DNA from 4 places in the Streptomyces sp. NPDC097107 genome. Region 1 is predicted to be linked to each of the others. Evidence: riboswitches for the same ligand, from Rfam matches in the RefSeq annotation. Region 1 holds a riboswitch; each other region holds the start of a gene.
What was found. A riboswitch is a leader RNA that binds a small molecule or an ion and turns the genes downstream of it on or off. The one in region 1 is predicted to bind cobalamin.
Positions count from the first base shown of each region.

Region 2: linked by a shared signal. The riboswitch ahead of ACIQ1J_RS00395 (cobalamin biosynthesis protein) and the one ahead of ACIQ1J_RS32530 (ABC transporter substrate-binding protein) in region 1 are both predicted to bind cobalamin.
Region 3: linked by a shared signal. The riboswitch ahead of ACIQ1J_RS13615 (energy-coupling factor ABC transporter permease) and the one ahead of ACIQ1J_RS32530 (ABC transporter substrate-binding protein) in region 1 are both predicted to bind cobalamin.
Region 4: linked by a shared signal. The riboswitch ahead of ACIQ1J_RS20545 (ribonucleoside-diphosphate reductase subunit alpha) and the one ahead of ACIQ1J_RS32530 (ABC transporter substrate-binding protein) in region 1 are both predicted to bind cobalamin.

Region 1 is NZ_JBIWEF010000019.1:1,703-5,943, reverse strand. It holds gene ACIQ1J_RS32545 (ATP-grasp domain-containing protein) at 1-340, shown strand, start outside; gene ACIQ1J_RS32540 (MDR family MFS transporter) at 333-1,601, shown strand; gene ACIQ1J_RS32535 (class I SAM-dependent methyltransferase) at 1,570-2,319, shown strand; cobalamin riboswitch at 2,410-2,531, shown strand; gene ACIQ1J_RS32530 (ABC transporter substrate-binding protein) at 2,580-3,605, shown strand; gene ACIQ1J_RS32525 (FecCD family ABC transporter permease) at 3,602-4,241, shown strand, end outside.
Region 2 is NZ_JBIWEF010000001.1:70,157-74,397, reverse strand. It holds gene ACIQ1J_RS00400 (cobyric acid synthase) at 1-925, opposite strand, end outside; gene ACIQ1J_RS00395 (cobalamin biosynthesis protein) at 957-1,922, opposite strand; cobalamin riboswitch at 2,051-2,191, opposite strand; gene ACIQ1J_RS00390 (hypothetical protein) at 2,347-2,568, opposite strand; gene ACIQ1J_RS00385 (anion permease) at 2,603-3,841, opposite strand; gene ACIQ1J_RS00380 (class II aldolase/adducin family protein) at 4,065-4,241, shown strand, end outside.
Region 3 is NZ_JBIWEF010000005.1:192,436-196,676, reverse strand. It holds gene ACIQ1J_RS13625 (chloride channel protein) at 1-874, shown strand, start outside; gene ACIQ1J_RS13620 (potassium channel family protein) at 952-1,437, shown strand; cobalamin riboswitch at 1,541-1,725, shown strand; gene ACIQ1J_RS13615 (energy-coupling factor ABC transporter permease) at 1,755-2,462, shown strand; gene ACIQ1J_RS13610 (energy-coupling factor ABC transporter substrate-binding protein) at 2,459-2,797, shown strand; gene cbiQ (cobalt ECF transporter T component CbiQ) at 2,798-3,547, shown strand; gene ACIQ1J_RS13600 (ATP-binding cassette domain-containing protein) at 3,544-4,241, shown strand, end outside.
Region 4 is NZ_JBIWEF010000008.1:150,379-154,619, forward strand. It holds gene mctP (monocarboxylate uptake permease MctP) at 1-735, shown strand, start outside; gene ACIQ1J_RS20540 (GNAT family N-acetyltransferase) at 804-1,310, shown strand; cobalamin riboswitch at 1,368-1,529, shown strand; gene ACIQ1J_RS20545 (ribonucleoside-diphosphate reductase subunit alpha) at 1,653-4,040, shown strand; gene ACIQ1J_RS20550 (ribonucleotide-diphosphate reductase subunit beta) at 4,040-4,241, shown strand, end outside.

The DNA.
Region 1 (4,241 bases):
CGCGCTCGGTCGCCGCCCCGGTCTCATGGACGCGGACTGTCCCGGCGGTCCGGCCGTCGCCTTCGTTCTCGGCTACCCTGCCGCCCCCGGGGTGTTCACCGGCGTCAAGGGGCTCGACCGGCTCACCGACATGCCGGGAACACCCGCCTGGTACCCGGTCAAGCGGGTCGGCGAGCCCATCGAGCACCTGGGTGACAGCCGTGGCTACGCGGGCATCGTGTACGCCGAGGCCGAGACCGCCGAACTCGCCACCCACCGCGCGGTGGCCGCAGCAGGCGCCCTGCGTGTACTGACTGGTCCGTTCCCCGAGCCGACCGGCCGGGAGGCGCCCGGTGGGTGAGCGCACCACTCGGGGACCGGGCCCGCGGTCCTCACTGTTCCCGCTCACCGGCCCGCTGCGGTTCCTCCTGCTCACCTCGTTCCTCATCCCGCTCGGCAGCTTCATGGTGCTGCCGTTCATGTCGGTGTTCCTCCACGAACGGCTCGGGATGGGGCTCGGCACGGTCGGCGTCGTCCTGGCGGTGGCATCGCTCGTGCAGTTCTCCGGCGGCATCGTCGGCGGTGCCCTCGCGGACCGGATCGGGCTGCGCCGCACGATGCTGTGGGCGCTCGTCGTACGCACCGCCGGTTTCGCCGGCCTCCTGCTGGCCCTGCGCTGGCCGCCCCTCGCGGTCTGGGCGCTGGTCCTGACGTGCTGCGGTGCCGCGCTCTACCTGCCCGCCAACAAGGCGTACCTCGTGCACGACGTCGACGACGAGCGCCGTCCGGCGTTCCTGTCGGCGGGCAACGCGGCACTCAACGCCGGGATGGCGGTCGGCCCGCTCATCGCCGGACCGTTCGTCCTGTCCTCGCCCGGCTGGCTGTTCGCGGCCGTCACGGCGCTGTTCCTCGCGGTCACAGCGGGACATGCACGGCTGCCCGGAACCGACCGGACGCACCCCACCACATCGGAGGAAACGGCCCGCACGGGTCTTCTCGCCGGCGTCGCACTCCTGCCGTTCGCCGCCAACGCGCTGGCCTTCTACCTCTACTTCCACTTCCAGCACTTCCTGGCGGTGTACGCCGTCGAGCGCGCCTCCAGCGCGTTCTACAGCGTGGTGCTGCTGCTCTGCTTCACGCTGGTCATCGTCGTACAGCCGCTCGCGTCCGGCCTGATCCGGCGCATGCCGTACGCCCTCGCCCTCACGGTCGGGTTCACGGGCCTGGCGGCGGGACTGGCCGTGCTGGCGGCCGGCACCCGGACGGCACTGCTGGCGGGCGGCGCGCTGATCACCCTCGGCGACATCGTGCTGTTCCTCAAGAACGACCTGGAGGCACTGCGCCGCAGCCCCCGCTCCGACGCCGTGGTCTTCGGCCAGCAGCGGCTCGCCGCGGGCCTGGGCGCCTGCGCGAGCGGCGTGCTGGGCGGACAGGTGTACGGCCTCGGCGAACGGGCCGGACACACCGGCTGGTTCTGGCTGCTGGCAGCCGCCCAGTGTCTGCTGCTTCCTCCGCTGCTGCTCACGCTGCGCCGCCGCACGGCGCGGCGCCCTCTCCCCGACGGCGACCATGAAGGAGCACTGACGCGCGATGACACGGACGGGCGGATTCCAGGACGATGACTTCTGGACCGAGTTCCACGACTTCCTCTTCTCCGAGCAGCGCTACGAGCAGGCCGAGGAGCTGCTCGGCACCTCTCCCCTGCTCGCCCTCCCCGACGGATCACGCGTGCTGGACCTGTGCTGCGGGCCGGGCGTCTTCACCGTGCCCCTCGCCCGCCGCGGGCACCGTGTGACCGGAGTCGACCTGAGCCCGGCCATGCTGGACCGGGCACGCAAGCGGACGGCCGACGCCGGTGCCGACGTGACGTACGTCCGGGCCGACGCACGCGAGTACGAGGCACCGGGCGGCTTCGACGTCGTCCTCAACATGTTCACCTCCTTCGGGTACTTCGAGGACCCCGCCGACAACGCGCGCGTACTGCGCACCATGCACACCTGCCTGGCCCCCGGCGGCACGCTCGTCCTGGACCTCGCCGGAAAGGAGCTTCTGGCCCGCAGGGTCACCCCGCCAAAAGTGGTGCGGCGGGGCGGCGACCTGATGGTGCAGACCGACTCCGTGCTGGACGAGTGGGCGCGGCTGCGCAGCGAGTGGGTACTGGTCCGGGGTGATCGGGTGACGCGTGCCACCTTGACGTGGTTCGTCTACAGCGCGGTGGAGCTGCGGCGGATGGCCGAGGAGGCGGGCTTCGCCCGCGTGGAGGTCTTCGGCGGGTTCGACGGACGCCCCTACGACGAGAACGCCGAGCGGCTCGTGCTGCGAGCGGTCCGCGAAGCGTGACGAAGACGCGGGCGTGCGGCCGGGTCCGCACGCCCTTTCGCCGCCGGTTCGGAGGAACGTAGGATCACCTGGTCATCGCCGCGACGGGAGACAGGAAGCCGGTGCGAATCCGGCACGGTCCCGCCACTGTGACCGGGGAGCACCCCTCCGACATGCCACTGCGCACGGCGCGGGAAGGCGGAGGGAACGTCGATCCGGGAGTCAGGACACTGGTCCGTCGCGGGCCCGTCCCAAGGAGCGCGGACTCCAGGAGGCTTCACGTGTCCCAGCTGTTCACCCCTGCCCGCACGCGCGGGTTCCTTCGTGCCACGGCCGCTGCCGTGTCTCTCACATCAGTACTGCTGACCGCCGGCTGCGGTTCGTCCGACGAGAGCGGTGGGGACGCGAAGACCGGCGCGTCCGTGCCCGCGGGCTTCCCGGTCACCATCGACAACTGCGGTGTGCGGACGACGTACGACAGGCCGCCGTCACGGGTGGTCACCATCCACCAGCACCCGGCCGAGCTCATGCTCGCCCTCGGCCTGAAGGACCGCCTGGTCGGAACGGCCTTCCCCGACTCCGCCGTCCTGCCCGAGCTGAAGAAGGACTACGAGTCCGTCCCCGAACTGGCGGAAAGAGAGCCGTCCTTCGAGACCGTCCTGGACGCCGAACCCGACCTCGTCTACGGCGGCTACGGCAGCGCCTTCGACGAGAAGGAGGGCCGCTCCCGCAAGGCGTTCGCCGACGCCGGCATCGACACCCACCTCAACCGCGAGTACTGCGGCGAGAAGCGGGTGACGATGAAGGACACCTACGACGAGATCCGCACCATCGGCACGCTCTTCGGTGTCCCGGACCGGGCCGACGAACTGGTCGCCGACCTCGAAGGCCGCGCCGGCAAGGCCGCCGGCAAGGTCGAGGGCGAGCCCGAGGTGCCAGTCTTCGTCTACGACAGCGGCGACAAGAGCGCCTTCACCGCGGGCGGCAAGAGCCTGGGCACCGAACTGCTCCGGCTGGCCGGCGGCGACAACGTCTTCACCGACCTCGACGACGTCTTCGGTGACGTCTCCTGGGAGCAGGTCGTCGACCGCAAGCCGGAAGTCATCGCCATCTACGACTACGCCGGTGCCGGAAGCGTCGAGGAGAAGAAGGAGTTCCTGCTCTCCCAGCCCGCGCTCTCCGACGTACCCGCCGTCAGGAACAAGCGTTTCGTCGTCCTGCCGCTGACCGCCACCCTGGTCGGCATCCGCTCGGCCTACGCGGTCGAGGACCTGGCCCGCGGGCTGCACCCGGAGAGCTTCCGGTGACCCAGGCCACCACCGGCGGGCCCGCCGAACAGACGGTGCGACGGCCGAAGGCCACCGGCTCGGGAACGGGCCGTACGCGGCTGGCCGTCACGCTGCTGGTGCTCACCGGGTTGCTCGTCGTCTCCGCCACGGCGGGCCTCGCGATCGGCTCCGTGCATGTGCCGCCGGGTCAGGTGTGGGGCATCGTGACGCACGCGCTGGGCGCCGGCTGGCAGGATCCGGACTGGTCAAGGGCCCGGGAAACCATCGTGGTGGACGTGCGGGCGCCGCGGGTGCTGCTCGGTGTGGTCACCGGCGCCGGCCTGGCGGTGATCGGCACCGCGCTGCAGGCCCTGGTGCGGAACCCTCTCGCGGAGCCTTACCTGCTCGGCGTCTCCTCCGGGGCGTCGCTCGGCGCCGTCTCGGTGATCGTGTTCGGCGTCACCGTCTTCGGGCCTCTCTCCCTGTCGGTGGCGGCCTTCGTGGGCGCCCTGTGCGCGCTCCTGCTCGTGTACGCCACCGCCCGCACCGGCGGGCGCATCACCTCGTCGCGGCTGGTGCTGTCCGGGGTGGCGATCGCGGCGGTGCTCACGGCGGTCCTCGATCTGCTGCTGCTCACCACCGACCGGGGCAACGAGGCCCGCGCGGTCCTCGCCT
Region 2 (4,241 bases), on a different contig from region 1:
GCGTCCCCGGCACGATGACGAGGTCCGCGTCGGCCAGCTCCTCCGGCCGGTCCGCGAACCGCACCACGACACCCGGCTCGGCGGCGAGCGCGTCCACGTCCGTGAAGTTGGACATCAGCGGGATCGCGCAGACGGCGACCCGCAGCACGTCCTCGCCGACCGGCGGCGCGACGACGGACTCCCGCACGGTCCCCCGCAGAGAGACCCGCAGCCCGTCCTCCTCGTCGATGCCGAGCCCGTGTCGGAAGGGCAGGACGCCGTACGTGTGCCGTCCGGTGAGCCCGTGCAGCATCTCGAGACCCGGTTCCAGCAGCGACACGTCACCCCGGAACTTGTTGACGAGGAACCCGGCGACCAGCGCCTGGTCCTCGGGTGCGAGCAGCGCCACCGTCCCGAAGAACGAGGCGAAGACCCCGCCCCGGTCGATGTCGCCCACCACCAGCACGGGCAGCCCGGCACCCCGGGCGATCCCCATGTTCACGATGTCCGTCCGGCGCAGGTTGATCTCGGCCGGACTGCCCGCCCCCTCACAGATCACCGCGTCATACGTGCCCCGCAGCTCGGCCAGACAGTCGAGCACAGTGCCGAGCAACTGCTGCTGCCGCCCGCCGTGGTAGCCGCGGGCGCTCATCTCGCCGACCGGTTTGCCGAGCAGCACCACCTGGCTGCTGCGCTCGCCGCCCGGCTTGAGCAGCACCGGGTTCATCAGCGCGGTCGGTTCCACGCGGCACGCCTGGGCCTGCATGGCCTGCGCGCGCCCGATCTCGGCGCCCTCGCGGGTGACGAAGGAGTTGAGCGACATGTTCTGCGCCTTGAAGGGCGCGACCTTGACGCCCTGCCGCACCAGCCAGCGGCAGATCCCGGCGGTGACGACGCTCTTGCCGGCGTCGGAGGTGGTGCCGGCGACGAGGAGGCCACCGTTCATGACGTACGTCCCTTCTCGAGGAGGCGACGGCTCACGACGTACGTCCCTTCCCGACGGCCCCGTGCGCGAGCAGCCGCGCGCCCGCGCACACGCCGAGCGCCAGCCAGCCCACGCGCCGGGAGAGCCGGACGGCCCGGACGATGTCGCCGGAACCGGCCCGGACGGCGCGTCCCGCCGCCCCGTTGAGGACGGGCCGGTGCTCCACCCGGCCGCCGTAGGAGAGCGTTCCGCCGAGCCGTACGCCCAGGGCGCCCGCGAACGACGCCTCCACGGGACCGGCGTTGGGGCTCGGGTGCCGTGCGGCGTCGGCGCGCCAGGCCCGTACGGAGCCGCGCGGATCGCCGCCGGCCACGGTGGTCAGTACGGCGGTCAGCCGGGCGCCCGGCCAGCCCGCGAGGTCGTCGAGGCGGGCCGAGGCCCAGCCGTATCGCCGGTACCTGGGGGACTTGTGGCCGACCATGGCGTCCAGGGTGTTCACGGCCCGGAAGCCGAGCAGTCCTGGCACTCCGCCGACCGCGCCCCACACCAGGGCGCCCACCACCGCGTCCGAGGTGTTCTCGGCGACGGACTCCACGACGGCCCGGGCGATCCCGTCGGCGTCCAGCGCCTGCGGGTCCCGCCCGCACAGGTGCGGCAGCCGCGCCCGGGCCGCTTCGACGTCGCCGGCCTCCAGGGCACGGCCGATCGCACGGGCCTCACGGGCGAGCGAGGTGCCGCCGACGACGGCCCAGGTGGCGGCGCCGGTCAGGGCGACGGAGGCGGCGGGGGACCGGCGTACGGCGCGGGTGGCGGCCGTTCCGAGGGCGGCGGCGCCTCCGGCGCAGACGGCCGTGTGCAGCACGCCCCAGCCCCGGTGGTCCCGCCACAGCACCCGTTCCACGGCACCGGCGGCACGGCCGAACGCGGCGACCGGGTGTCCGCGGCGCGGGTCGCCGAGGAGGAGGTCACCGAGGAGGCCGGCGGCGGCGCCGTACGCGAAGACGCGTTCGGCGCGCACGGCTCAGCCGGCCGCGGGGCGGGAGAGCGTGTCGCTGATGTGCCCGGAACCGGTGTACCCGGGACCGCTGTGCCTGGAACCGCAGCCGCGCATGGCGATATGTCCTCACTCAGGGTGTCCGCGCCCTGGTTGAAAGAGACCGGCGGTGAGAGTTCCTGGCTCCCGGGGCTGTACCCCGGTCACAGTGGCGGGACCGCGCCGGATTCGCACCGGGCTTCCTCTCCTGCCGCCGTATTGGCTCCGGCAGTCCACCACGGCCCGCGAACACCCGTCAACCTGGCGTTGACCTGCGGCGGGGGAGTGTGCGAAGCCCCACACGCGGGCGGTGTGCGCCGGCCCGAGAAGAGGCGGGGCGCGGGACGGTCGGTGGCCGTCCCGCGCCCCGCCTCACAAGGCGACGCGCGCGGTGTCCGCGCGTGGTCGCTCAGGCGACGATCAGGTAGATGCCGTACGCCACCGCGGCCGCGCAGGCCGCGAAGCAGGCGTACGCGCCGCTGACCGCGAGGGTCGCGGAGCCGCCCTGTGCGACCGCCCGCTCCTGGCGGGAGAGACCGACGATGCCGAGGGTGAACAGGCCCACCAGGGCCACGGTGGCCACGAGGCTGACCCCGAAGACGGAGCCGAGAGCTGCCCAGTCGATGCTCATGGAGTTCGCTTTCCTTCGTACCCGGGGCGCGGGCTCAGACGGAGGTGGTGGCCGAGGGGGCCTTGGAGTCGGACGCGGAGCCCGGGGCACCGGCCGCGGCCAGGTCCTCGGTCACGCCGGCCGGGGGCGGGGAGACGGCGGCCATCGCCGTGGTCACCACACCGGCCTGCTCGGGCTCGTCGACGACGTTGGTGTGGTCGACGATCTCGCGCCGGGAGAGCTTCCAGATGGCGGCGCTGGAGGCGACCAGGAAGACCGCGACGAGCGCGGTGCCCCAGTCACCCAGGCCGCAGACCCACTCGGCGATCGCGGCGACCAGGGCCGCGGCCGGCAGGGTCAGGCCCCAGGCGACGAACATCCGGGTGGCCGTGGACCAGCGCACCACGCCGCCCTTGCGGCCGAGGCCCGCACCCATCACCGCGCCGGAGACCGAGTGCGTGGTGGAGAGGGAGAAGCCGAGGTGGGAGGAGGCCAGGATGACCGTCGCGGCGCTGGTCTGGGCGGCGAAGCCCTGCTGCGGCTGGAGGTCGGTCAGGCCCTTGCCCATGGTGCGGATGATGCGCCAGCCGCCGAGGTAGGTGCCGAGCGCGATGGCGATACCCGCGGAGAGGATGACCCACATGGGCGGGTCGGAGTCGGGGGCGAGCGAGCCGCCGGCGATCAGGGCGAGGGTGATGATGCCCATCGTCTTCTGGGCGTCGTTGGTGCCGTGGGCCAGCGAGACCAGCCCGGCGGAGGCGATCTGCCCGGCGCGGTAGCCCTTGGCGGCGGCCTTGCCGTCGGCCTTGCGGCCGAGCTTGTACGTCAGCCGCGCGCCGAGCAGCGCCGCGAGGCCCGCGACGAGCGGGGCGGCGATGGCCGGGATGAGCACCTTGGTGACGAGCGCGTCGCCGTTGACCGCGCCGACGCCCGCCGAGGCGACCGCGGCACCGATCAGACCGCCCATGAGGGCGTGCGAGGAACTGGACGGGAGCCCGACCAGCCAGGTCAGCAGGTTCCAGAGGATCGCGCCCACCAGGGCGGCGAAGATGACCTCGGGACGGATGCCGGTCTCGTCCACGAGACCCTTGGAGATCGTGTTGGCGACCTCCACCGAGAGGAAGGCGCCGACAAGGTTCAGGACGGCGGACATGGCCACCGCAACCTTGGGCTTGAGCGCACCGGTCGAAATGGTCGTTGCCATCGCGTTCGCGGTGTCGTGGAAACCGTTCGTGAAATCGAACGCGAGTGCGGTTACCACCACAATCGCGAGGATCAGCGAGAAGCTTTCCATTTACCCAGGCAATCGTTCGAGGTCATTGGCTGGACGAACGTAGGTAACCAGAGTGAACGGAAGATGAACTGGACAGGGCGTCACGGTGACCGGAACCGGCGCCGCCGCCTCCCTCTCCGTGCCCGGCCCGATGCTCTCCGGATACGCGCCTGGCAGGATCGCCGCGAGGCCGGTCGGCGGAGGTTCGTGAGGGGCGCGGGCGTGCCCGAAGGAGACGGTGACTGTGACGTATTCGCGGGTCGGAGGGGTGGGCGCGGACGAGGAACGGGCCAGGGCGGCAGCCTGGGAGGCCCTCGTCGCGACAGCCCGGCGAACGGTGGCGGACGGCCTGGTCGTCGGCACCTCCGGCAACGTCTCGGTGCGTGTGGGCGACACGGTGCTGGTCACCCCTTCGGGTGTG
Region 3 (4,241 bases), on a different contig from region 1:
GAGCGCGATCCTCGCGACCGCCGGCTCCACCGCCGCGATCTCGACCATTCTCGGCGGCCCGGTGGCGGCGGCGGTGCTGCTCATCGAGGGCGCGGGGCTCGCCGGTGCCCAACTGGTCGTGCTCCTGCTGCCCTGTCTGCTGGCCAGCGCGACGGGCGCCCTGGTCTTCACCGGGTTCGGTCAGTGGACCGGCCTGAAGATCGGCGCGCTCACCCTGCAGGACGTGCCGCCGAGCGCCAACCCGGACGCGGGTGACTTCCTGTGGGGCGTCCCGACGGCGGCGCTGATCGCGGTGCTGATCACGCTGGGCCGCGAGCTGGGCCACCGGACCGTCTCCTGGACGCGGCACCGCACGGCCCTGCGCACCGTCGCCTGCGCCACGGCGGTCGGCGTCTGCCTCGCCGCGTACGCCCTGATCACCGGCCGTTCCCCGGCGGAGGCGGCGCTGTCCGGGCAGGCGACCCTGGCCCAGCTAGCCGCGGACCCGCACGCCTGGTCCGTGGGCGCGCTGGTCGCGCTCGTCGCCTGCAAGGGGCTGGCCTGGGGCATCGCGCTGGGCAGTCTGCGCGGCGGCCCGATCTTCCCGGCCGTGCTGCTGGGCACGGCGACCGCCATGGCCTGCTCCGGCCTGCCCGGTTTCGGCGCGACCCCGGCCCTCGCCCTCGGCATCTCCGCCGCGGCGGCCGCGGTGACCGGGCTGCCGCTGGCCAGTTCGGTGCTGGCGGTGCTGCTGGTGGGCGGGGACGCGTACGACCAGATGCCACTGATCGTCACCGCGTCGGTGGTCGCCTTCGTCGTCACCCAGCTGGTCCGCCGGACAGAGCCGGGAGCGGGAGCGGAACCGCCGAAAGCGGCGCCGGAGACGGCACGGTGACCGAGCGCCGGGCCACCACCACGAGGGCGGGCGGCACCCGCCCGGGTACCGCCTGGCGCGCCGCCCGGCCCTGGCTCGTGCGGGCCGGCATCGCGGCGGCCACGGTCGTGGCCTACTTCCTCCTCCCCCTCGACCATCTGGGCCCGCAGCGTCCCGTACTGAGCTGGCTGCTGTTCGCCCTGGTGCTGACGTTCGTGGCCGCGATGCTGCTCCGCCAGATCCGTCACGTCCTCGTCGACCGCCCGGAGACCCGGCCCGGTGTGGTCATCTCCCTGCTGATCGTCCTGTGCGTGCACGTCTTCTCGGCCACCTACTACGCCCTCGCCAAGCAGCCGGGCGAGTTCACCGGTCTGCGCACCCGCCTCGACGCGCTGTACTTCACCGTGGTCACGCTCGCCACCGTCGGCTACGGGGACATCACCCCCCGGGGCCAGGCGGCGCGGATCGTGACCGTCCTGCAGATCGCCTACAGCTTCGTGTTCCTCACCGCCGCCGCGACCGCGCTGACCACACGGGTGCGCGACAGGGTGGTCCGGCGGACCGAGCGGGACCGGCCCGGCTGACGGCGGCCGGAAGCGCGGGCCGACGGGTGTTTCCGCGAAACCGAGGCCTGTTCGCCGGGCCGGGCGGCCCGGAGGCCCGCTTGTCACCACCCAGGTGGGAGCACTACTGTCGCCACGCCTTGGTGAACGGGAAATCCGGTGTGATGCCGGTGCGGCCCTCGCCACTGTGAATCGGGAAGTCCGGCTCCGGCCCTCGCGGGCAGCCACTGGGTACTTGTACCCGGGAAGGCGGAGCACGGGCGGTGGTACCCGTAAGCCAGGAGACCGGCCAAGGCGCGTCGTCCATCCACGAGGTGCTGGAGAGGGTCTGCTGAGCCATGCACATAGCCGAGGGCTTTCTGCCACCGGCGCACGCGATCGCCTGGGGTGTCGCGTCCGCGCCGTTCGTCGTCCACGGAGTACGGTCACTCACCCGTGAGGTCAGGGAGCACCCGGAGAGCACCTTGCTCCTCGGCGCCTCCGGCGCCTTCACGTTCGTTCTGTCGGCCCTGAAACTGCCGTCCGTCACGGGCAGTTGCTCGCACCCGACCGGCACCGGTCTGGGTGCCATTCTCTTCCGGCCGCCGATCATGGCGGTGCTGGGCACCATCACCCTGCTCTTCCAGGCGCTGCTGCTGGCACACGGCGGGCTGACCACGCTCGGCGCCAACGTCTTCTCGATGGCGGTCGTGGGCCCCTGGGCCGGCTACGCCGTCTACCGGCTGCTGCGCCGCTCCGACGTGCCGCTGATGGTCGCGGTGTTCTTCGGGGCGTTCGTCGCCGACCTGTCGACCTACTGCGTCACCAGCGTGCAGCTGGCGCTGGCGTTCCCTGACCCGAGCAGCGGATTCCTGGGCGCGCTCGGCAAGTTCGGTTCCATCTTCGCGGTCACGCAGATCCCGCTCGCGGTGAGCGAGGGCCTGCTCACGGTCATCGTGATGCGGCTGCTGGTGCAGTCCAGCAAGGGCGAACTGACGCGGCTGGGCGTGCTGTTGACCAAGGCCGGCAAGAGCAGCACCGACGAGCCGGAGGCGGTGTCCCGATGAGCCGCAACGCGAAGATCAACGCCCTGCTGCTGCTCGCCGTGGCCGCGCTCGCGGTGCTGCCGCTGGTGCTGGGTCTCGGCGATCACAAGGAGGAGCCGTTCGCCGGTGCCGACGCCGAGGCGGAGACGGCGATCACGGAGATCGAGCCGGACTACGAGCCGTGGTTCTCGCCGCTGTACGAGCCGCCGTCCGGGGAGATCGAGTCGGCGCTGTTCGCCGTGCAGGCCGCGATCGGCGCGGGTGTGCTGGCCTACTACTTCGGGCTGCGCCGGGGCCGGCGGCAGGGCGAGGAGCGGACGGCGGCGGCACTGCGGGACGCTCCCGAAGGGGACTGAGTGCTGCCGATCGACGCGGCGGCGCACAGCAGTCGCTGGCGCCGCCGCCATCCCGTGGACAAGGCCGTGCTCGGGCTGGGGCTGACCGTCCTCGCGATCTCGCTGCCGCCCTGGCCGGGCGCGGCGCTGGTCCTGGTGACGGCGCTGGCCCTGCTGCTCGGCCCGGCGGGAGTGCCCGGCCGCCGGCTGTGGCGGGCGTACCGCGTGCCGTTGGGCTTCTGCGTGACCGGGGCGCTGCCGCTCCTGGTGCAGGTCGGGGGCCCGGACGGGTTCCTGACGGCGGCGGACGGCGGCCCGGTGCGCGCCGGTGAGCTGCTGCTGCGTACCTCGGCGGCCTCCCTCGGGGTGCTGCTCTTCGCGTTCACCACGCCGATGTCCGACCTGCTGCCCCGCCTGGTGCGGGCCGGGGTGCCCGCGCCGGTGGTCGACGTGGCGCTGGTGACGTACCGGATGAGCTTCCTGCTGCTGGACTCCGTGCGCCGGGTACGGGAGGCGCAGGCCGCGCGGCTGGGCCACACCACCCGGGCCGCCGCCTGGCGTTCGCTCGGCGGGCTCGGCGCCACGGCGTTCGTGCGGGCCTTCGACCGGGCGGCACGGCTCCAGTCGGGGCTCGCCGGGCGCGGTTACGACGGCACGCTGCGCGTCCTGGTGCCCGAGGCCCGCGTCTCCGCGCCCTTCACGGCGGCGAGCGTCGCGCTGCTGGCGGCGCTGGCCGCCCTCACCCTCGTACTGGAAAGGCCGCTGTCGTGAGCGAGACGATCGAGAGGGGCGAGGCGGCCGCGTCGTTTCCGGTCGCCCTGCGGGGCGTGTCCTTCGCGTACGAGGAGGGCCCGGCCGTGCTCGCCGGCCTGGACTTCGCGGTGCGCGAGGGGCGGGCGCTCGCGCTGCTGGGCCGCAACGGCAGCGGCAAGACCACGCTGATGCGGCTGCTCAGCGGCGGACTCAGGCCGCACGCGGGGTCGTTGGCGGTCGACGGGGAGCCGGTGACGTACGACCGCAAGGGGCTGACCCGGCTGCGGACCACGGTGCAACTGGTGGTGCAGGACCCGGACGACCAGCTGTTCGCGGCGTCGGTGTCGCAGGATGTGTCCTTCGGGCCGCTGAACCTGGGCCTGTCCGACGCGGAGGTCCGCTCCCGGGTCGAGGAGTCGCTCACCGCGCTGGACATCGCCGCGCTCGCCGACCGCCCCACCCACCTGCTGTCCTACGGCCAGCGCAAGCGGACCGCGATCGCCGGGGCCGTCGCGATGCGCCCCCGGGTGCTGATCCTCGACGAGCCGACCGCCGGGCTCGACCCGGATGGCCAGGAGCGGCTGCTCGCCACCCTGGACCGGCTCCGCGCGGGCGGCACCACCGTGGTGATGGCCACCCACGACGTCGACCTCGCCCTGCGCTGGTCCGACGACGCGGCCCTGCTCACCCCGGCCGGCGTGCACGCCGGCCC
Region 4 (4,241 bases), on a different contig from region 1:
TCGCTGATGCTCGGCCTGCTCGCGCTGCTGGGCTTCATGGCGATCGCGGCGGGGGTGAAGGTGGAGAACGGGCAGCTGGCGATCCCGCAGCTGTTCGAGAACATGTTCCCGGACTGGTTCGCCGGCGTGGCCTTCGCGGCGATCGGCATCGGCGCCCTGGTCCCGGCGGCGATCATGTCGATCGCGGCCGCGAACCTCTTCACCCGCAACATCTACAAGGACTTCATCAAGCCGGACGCCACCCCGGCCCAGGAGACGAAGGTCTCCAAGCTGACGTCCCTGCTGGTGAAGGTGGGCGCGCTGGTCTTCGTCCTGGGCATGGACAAGACGGTCGCGATCAACTTCCAGCTGCTCGGCGGCATCTGGATCCTGCAGACCTTCCCGGCCCTGGTCGGCGGCCTGTTCACCCGCTGGTTCCACCGCTGGGCGCTGCTCGGCGGCTGGGCGGTCGGCATGGTCTACGGCACGGTCGCCGCCTACGGTGTCGCCTCGCCGACGCAGAAGCACTTCGGCGGCTCCTCCGATCAGATCCCGGGCATCGGCGAGATCGGCTACATCGGCCTCACCGCCTTCGTGCTGAACGTCGTGGTCACCGTGGTCCTGACCTTCGTCATGCGGGCCCTCAAGGCCCCCGACGGCGTCGACGAGACCAAGCCCGGCGACTACACGGCGGACGCGGGCGACCCAGGCGTCGAGGTGGAGCTGCCGCCGGCCACGGCGGGCACCTCGCACTGACCCCGGCAACGTGGCGGGCCGCCGGATCCGGCGGCCCGTCGTCGTACCCGCAGGGCACACTCGGCGCCATGGACTTCGTGATCCGGCAGGCGGCGACGGACGAGTACGGCACCCTCGGTGAGATCACCGCGCAGGCCTATCTGCGCGACGGCCTCCTCGACTTCGGGGAGAGCGACGCGTACCTCGGCGAGCTGAGAAACGTCGCCAAGCGTGCGGCGGCCGCCGAGGTGCTGGTCGCCGCCGCGGACGGCCGGGTGCTCGGCGGCGTGACCTTCGTGCCGTCCGGCGGCCCCATGGCCGACATCGCCCGGCCCGGCGAGGCCGAGATTCGGATGCTCGCCGTCGCCCACGAGGCACGCGGACGCGGGGTGGGCGAGGCCCTCGTACGGACCTGCGTCGACCGGTCCCGGGCCGTCGAGGGCTGCGCGCGCGTGGTGCTGTCCACCCAGCGCACCATGCGCACCGCCCACCGCCTCTACGAGCGGATGGGTTTCGCCCGTACGCCCGACCGCGACTGGAACCCGCTGCCGGAGCTGGACGACATCACGCTCCTCACCTATGAACTGACGCTCTGACGCCGGCACCACCCCTCGACGGCTCCTCCGCGACACAACATCTGGGGGTGCTCGTCGAACCCGGCACAAGATGTATGCTCGTGCTCGCTGTCGCCGCAGGGGAATCCGGTGCGAATCCGGAACTGTCCCGCAACGGTGTACTTGTGTGTGTCCGCGCGTCTCCGCACGTGTGCACACGCATGTCCAGTCCGAGGACCTGCCGACAGTGCGCCCGTACCGTCCCGGTCCGGGTGCCTGACGTCCGGGCCTCGTGGAGTGGGCCGGTGGACGCGACGCCGCGTGCGCTCGTGAGCTGCCCCTGCCCTCCCCCAGGCCCCGTGCCGAGCGAGGGAGTGCCCCCACGTGACCATCGCGCCAGCCGACCCGGTTTCAGCGACCCCGGTGACGACCTCAGCGACCCCGGTGACCGAGGAGCCCGACGGGCCCGGTGCCGCGTTGCTGCGGACCCTGACCGAGCTGACCGCCGACCTCCCCGGCGCCGACCCGGGCCGGGTCGCCGCAGCCGCACTGCGCGGCCGGTCCGCCCGTGCGGACGAGTCCGAGCTGCGGGAGCTCGCCACGGAGGCGGCGGCCGGGCTCATCTCGGAGGACCCGGTCTACTCCAGGCTGGCCGCCCGGCTGCTGACCATCGGCATCCGCGCCGAGGCGGCTTCCCAGGGCGTCACCTCGTTCACCGGGTCGGTCGCCACCGGTCACCGCGAGGGCCTGATCGCCGACCGCACCGCCGAGTTCGTACGGCTGCACGCGGACCGCCTGGACGCGCTGATCGACCCGGCCGCCGACGACCGCTTCGGCTACTTCGGCCTGCGCACCGTGTACAGCCGCTACCTGCTCCGGCACCCGATCACCCGCAAGGTCGTCGAGACGCCCCAGCACTTCATGCTGCGGGTGGCCGCCGGACTCGCCGAGGACGACACCACGCGTGCGGTCGACGAGGTGGCCGCGCTGTACGGGCTGATGAGCCGCCTCGACTACCTGCCCTCCTCCCCCACCCTGTTCAACTCCGGCACCCGGCACGCCCAGATGTCGTCCTGCTACCTCCTGGACTCCCCCAAGGACGAGCTGGACTCCATCTACGACCGCCTCCACCAGGTCGCCAACCTCTCCAAGCACGCCGGCGGCATCGGCATCGCCTACTCCCGCGTCCGCGCCCGGGGTTCGCTGATCCGCGGCACCAACGGGCACTCCAACGGCATCGTCCCGTTCCTGAAGACGCTGGACGCCTCGGTCGCCGCCGTGAACCAGGGCGGCCGGCGCAAGGGCGCGGCGGCGGTCTACCTGGAGACCTGGCACGCGGACGTCGAGGAGTTCCTGGAGCTGCGGGACAACACCGGTGAGGACGCCCGCCGCACGCACAACCTGAACCTCGCCCACTGGGTGCCGGACGAGTTCATGCGCCGGGTGGACGCCGACGGACAGTGGTCGCTGTTCTCGCCCGCCGACGTGCCCGAGCTGGTCGACCTGTGGGGCGAGGAGTTCGACGCGGCCTACCGCGGGGCCGAGGCGGCGGGGCTCGCCCGCAAGACCCTCCCCGCCCGTGAGCTGTACGGCCGCATGATGCGCACCCTCGCGCAGACCGGCAACGGCTGGATGACCTTCAAGGACACCGCCAACCGCACCGCCAACCAGACCGCCGAGCCCGGTCACGTCGTCCACTCCTCCAACCTCTGCACGGAGATCCTTGAGGTCACGGACGACGGGGAGACGGCGGTCTGCAACCTGGGCTCGGTCAACCTCGGCGCGCTGGTCGACGTGGCCAAGGGCGACATCGACTGGGAGCGCCTGGACGCCACCGTCCGCACCGCCGTCACCTTCCTGGACCGGGTCGTCGACATCAACTTCTACCCGACCGGGCAGGCGGGCCGCTCCAACGCCCGCTGGCGCCCGGTGGGCCTGGGCGCGATGGGCCTCCAGGACGTCTTCTTCCAGCTGCGCCTGCCCTTCGACTCGCCCGAGGCGAAGGCCCTCTCGACCCGCATCGCCGAGCGCGTCATGCTCGCCGCGTACGAGACCTCCGCCGATCTCGCCGAGCGCAACGGCCCGCTGCCGGCCTGGGAGAAGACCCGGACGGCCCGGGGTGTGCTGCACCCCGACCACTACGGCGTCGAGCCCGCCTGGCCGGAGCGCTGGGCGGCGCTGCGCGAGCGCATGGCCACGACCGGCCTGCGCAACTCCCTGCTCCTCGCCATCGCGCCGACCGCCACCATCGCCTCGATCGCGGGTGTCTACGAGTGCATCGAGCCGCAGGTGTCCAACCTGTTCAAGCGCGAGACGCTCTCCGGCGAGTTCCTCCAGGTCAACTCGTACCTGGTGGACGACCTCAAGCGGCTCGGCGTCTGGGACGCCCGCACCCGCGAGGCGCTGCGCGAGGCCAACGGCTCGGTGCAGGGCTTCACCTGGATCCCCGAGGACGTCCGCGCGCTGTACCGCACCGCCTGGGAGATCCCGCAGCGCGGCCTGATCGACATGGCCGCCGCCCGCACCCCGTACCTCGACCAGGCCCAGTCGCTGAACCTGTTCCTGGAGACGCCGACCATCGGGAAGCTCTCCTCGATGTACGCGTACGCCTGGAAGCAGGGCCTGAAGACCACGTACTACCTGCGCTCCCGCCCGGCGACCCGCATCGCCCGCGCCGCCGCCCGAGCCACCGTCCCGGTGCAGGCCGGACCGGACCCCGAAGCGGTCGCCTGCTCCCTGGAAAACCCCGAGTCCTGCGAGGCCTGCCAGTAATGACCACCGAGACCCCCGCGACCCCCACCACGAAGAACCTGCTCGACCCGGGCTTCGAGCTGACGCTGCGCCCCATGCGCTACCCGGACTTCTACGAGCGCTACCGGGACGCCATCAAGAACACCTGGCACGTCGAGGAGGTCGACCTCCACTCGGACGTCGCCGATCTCGCGAAGCTGAGCCCCATGGAGCAGCACCTGA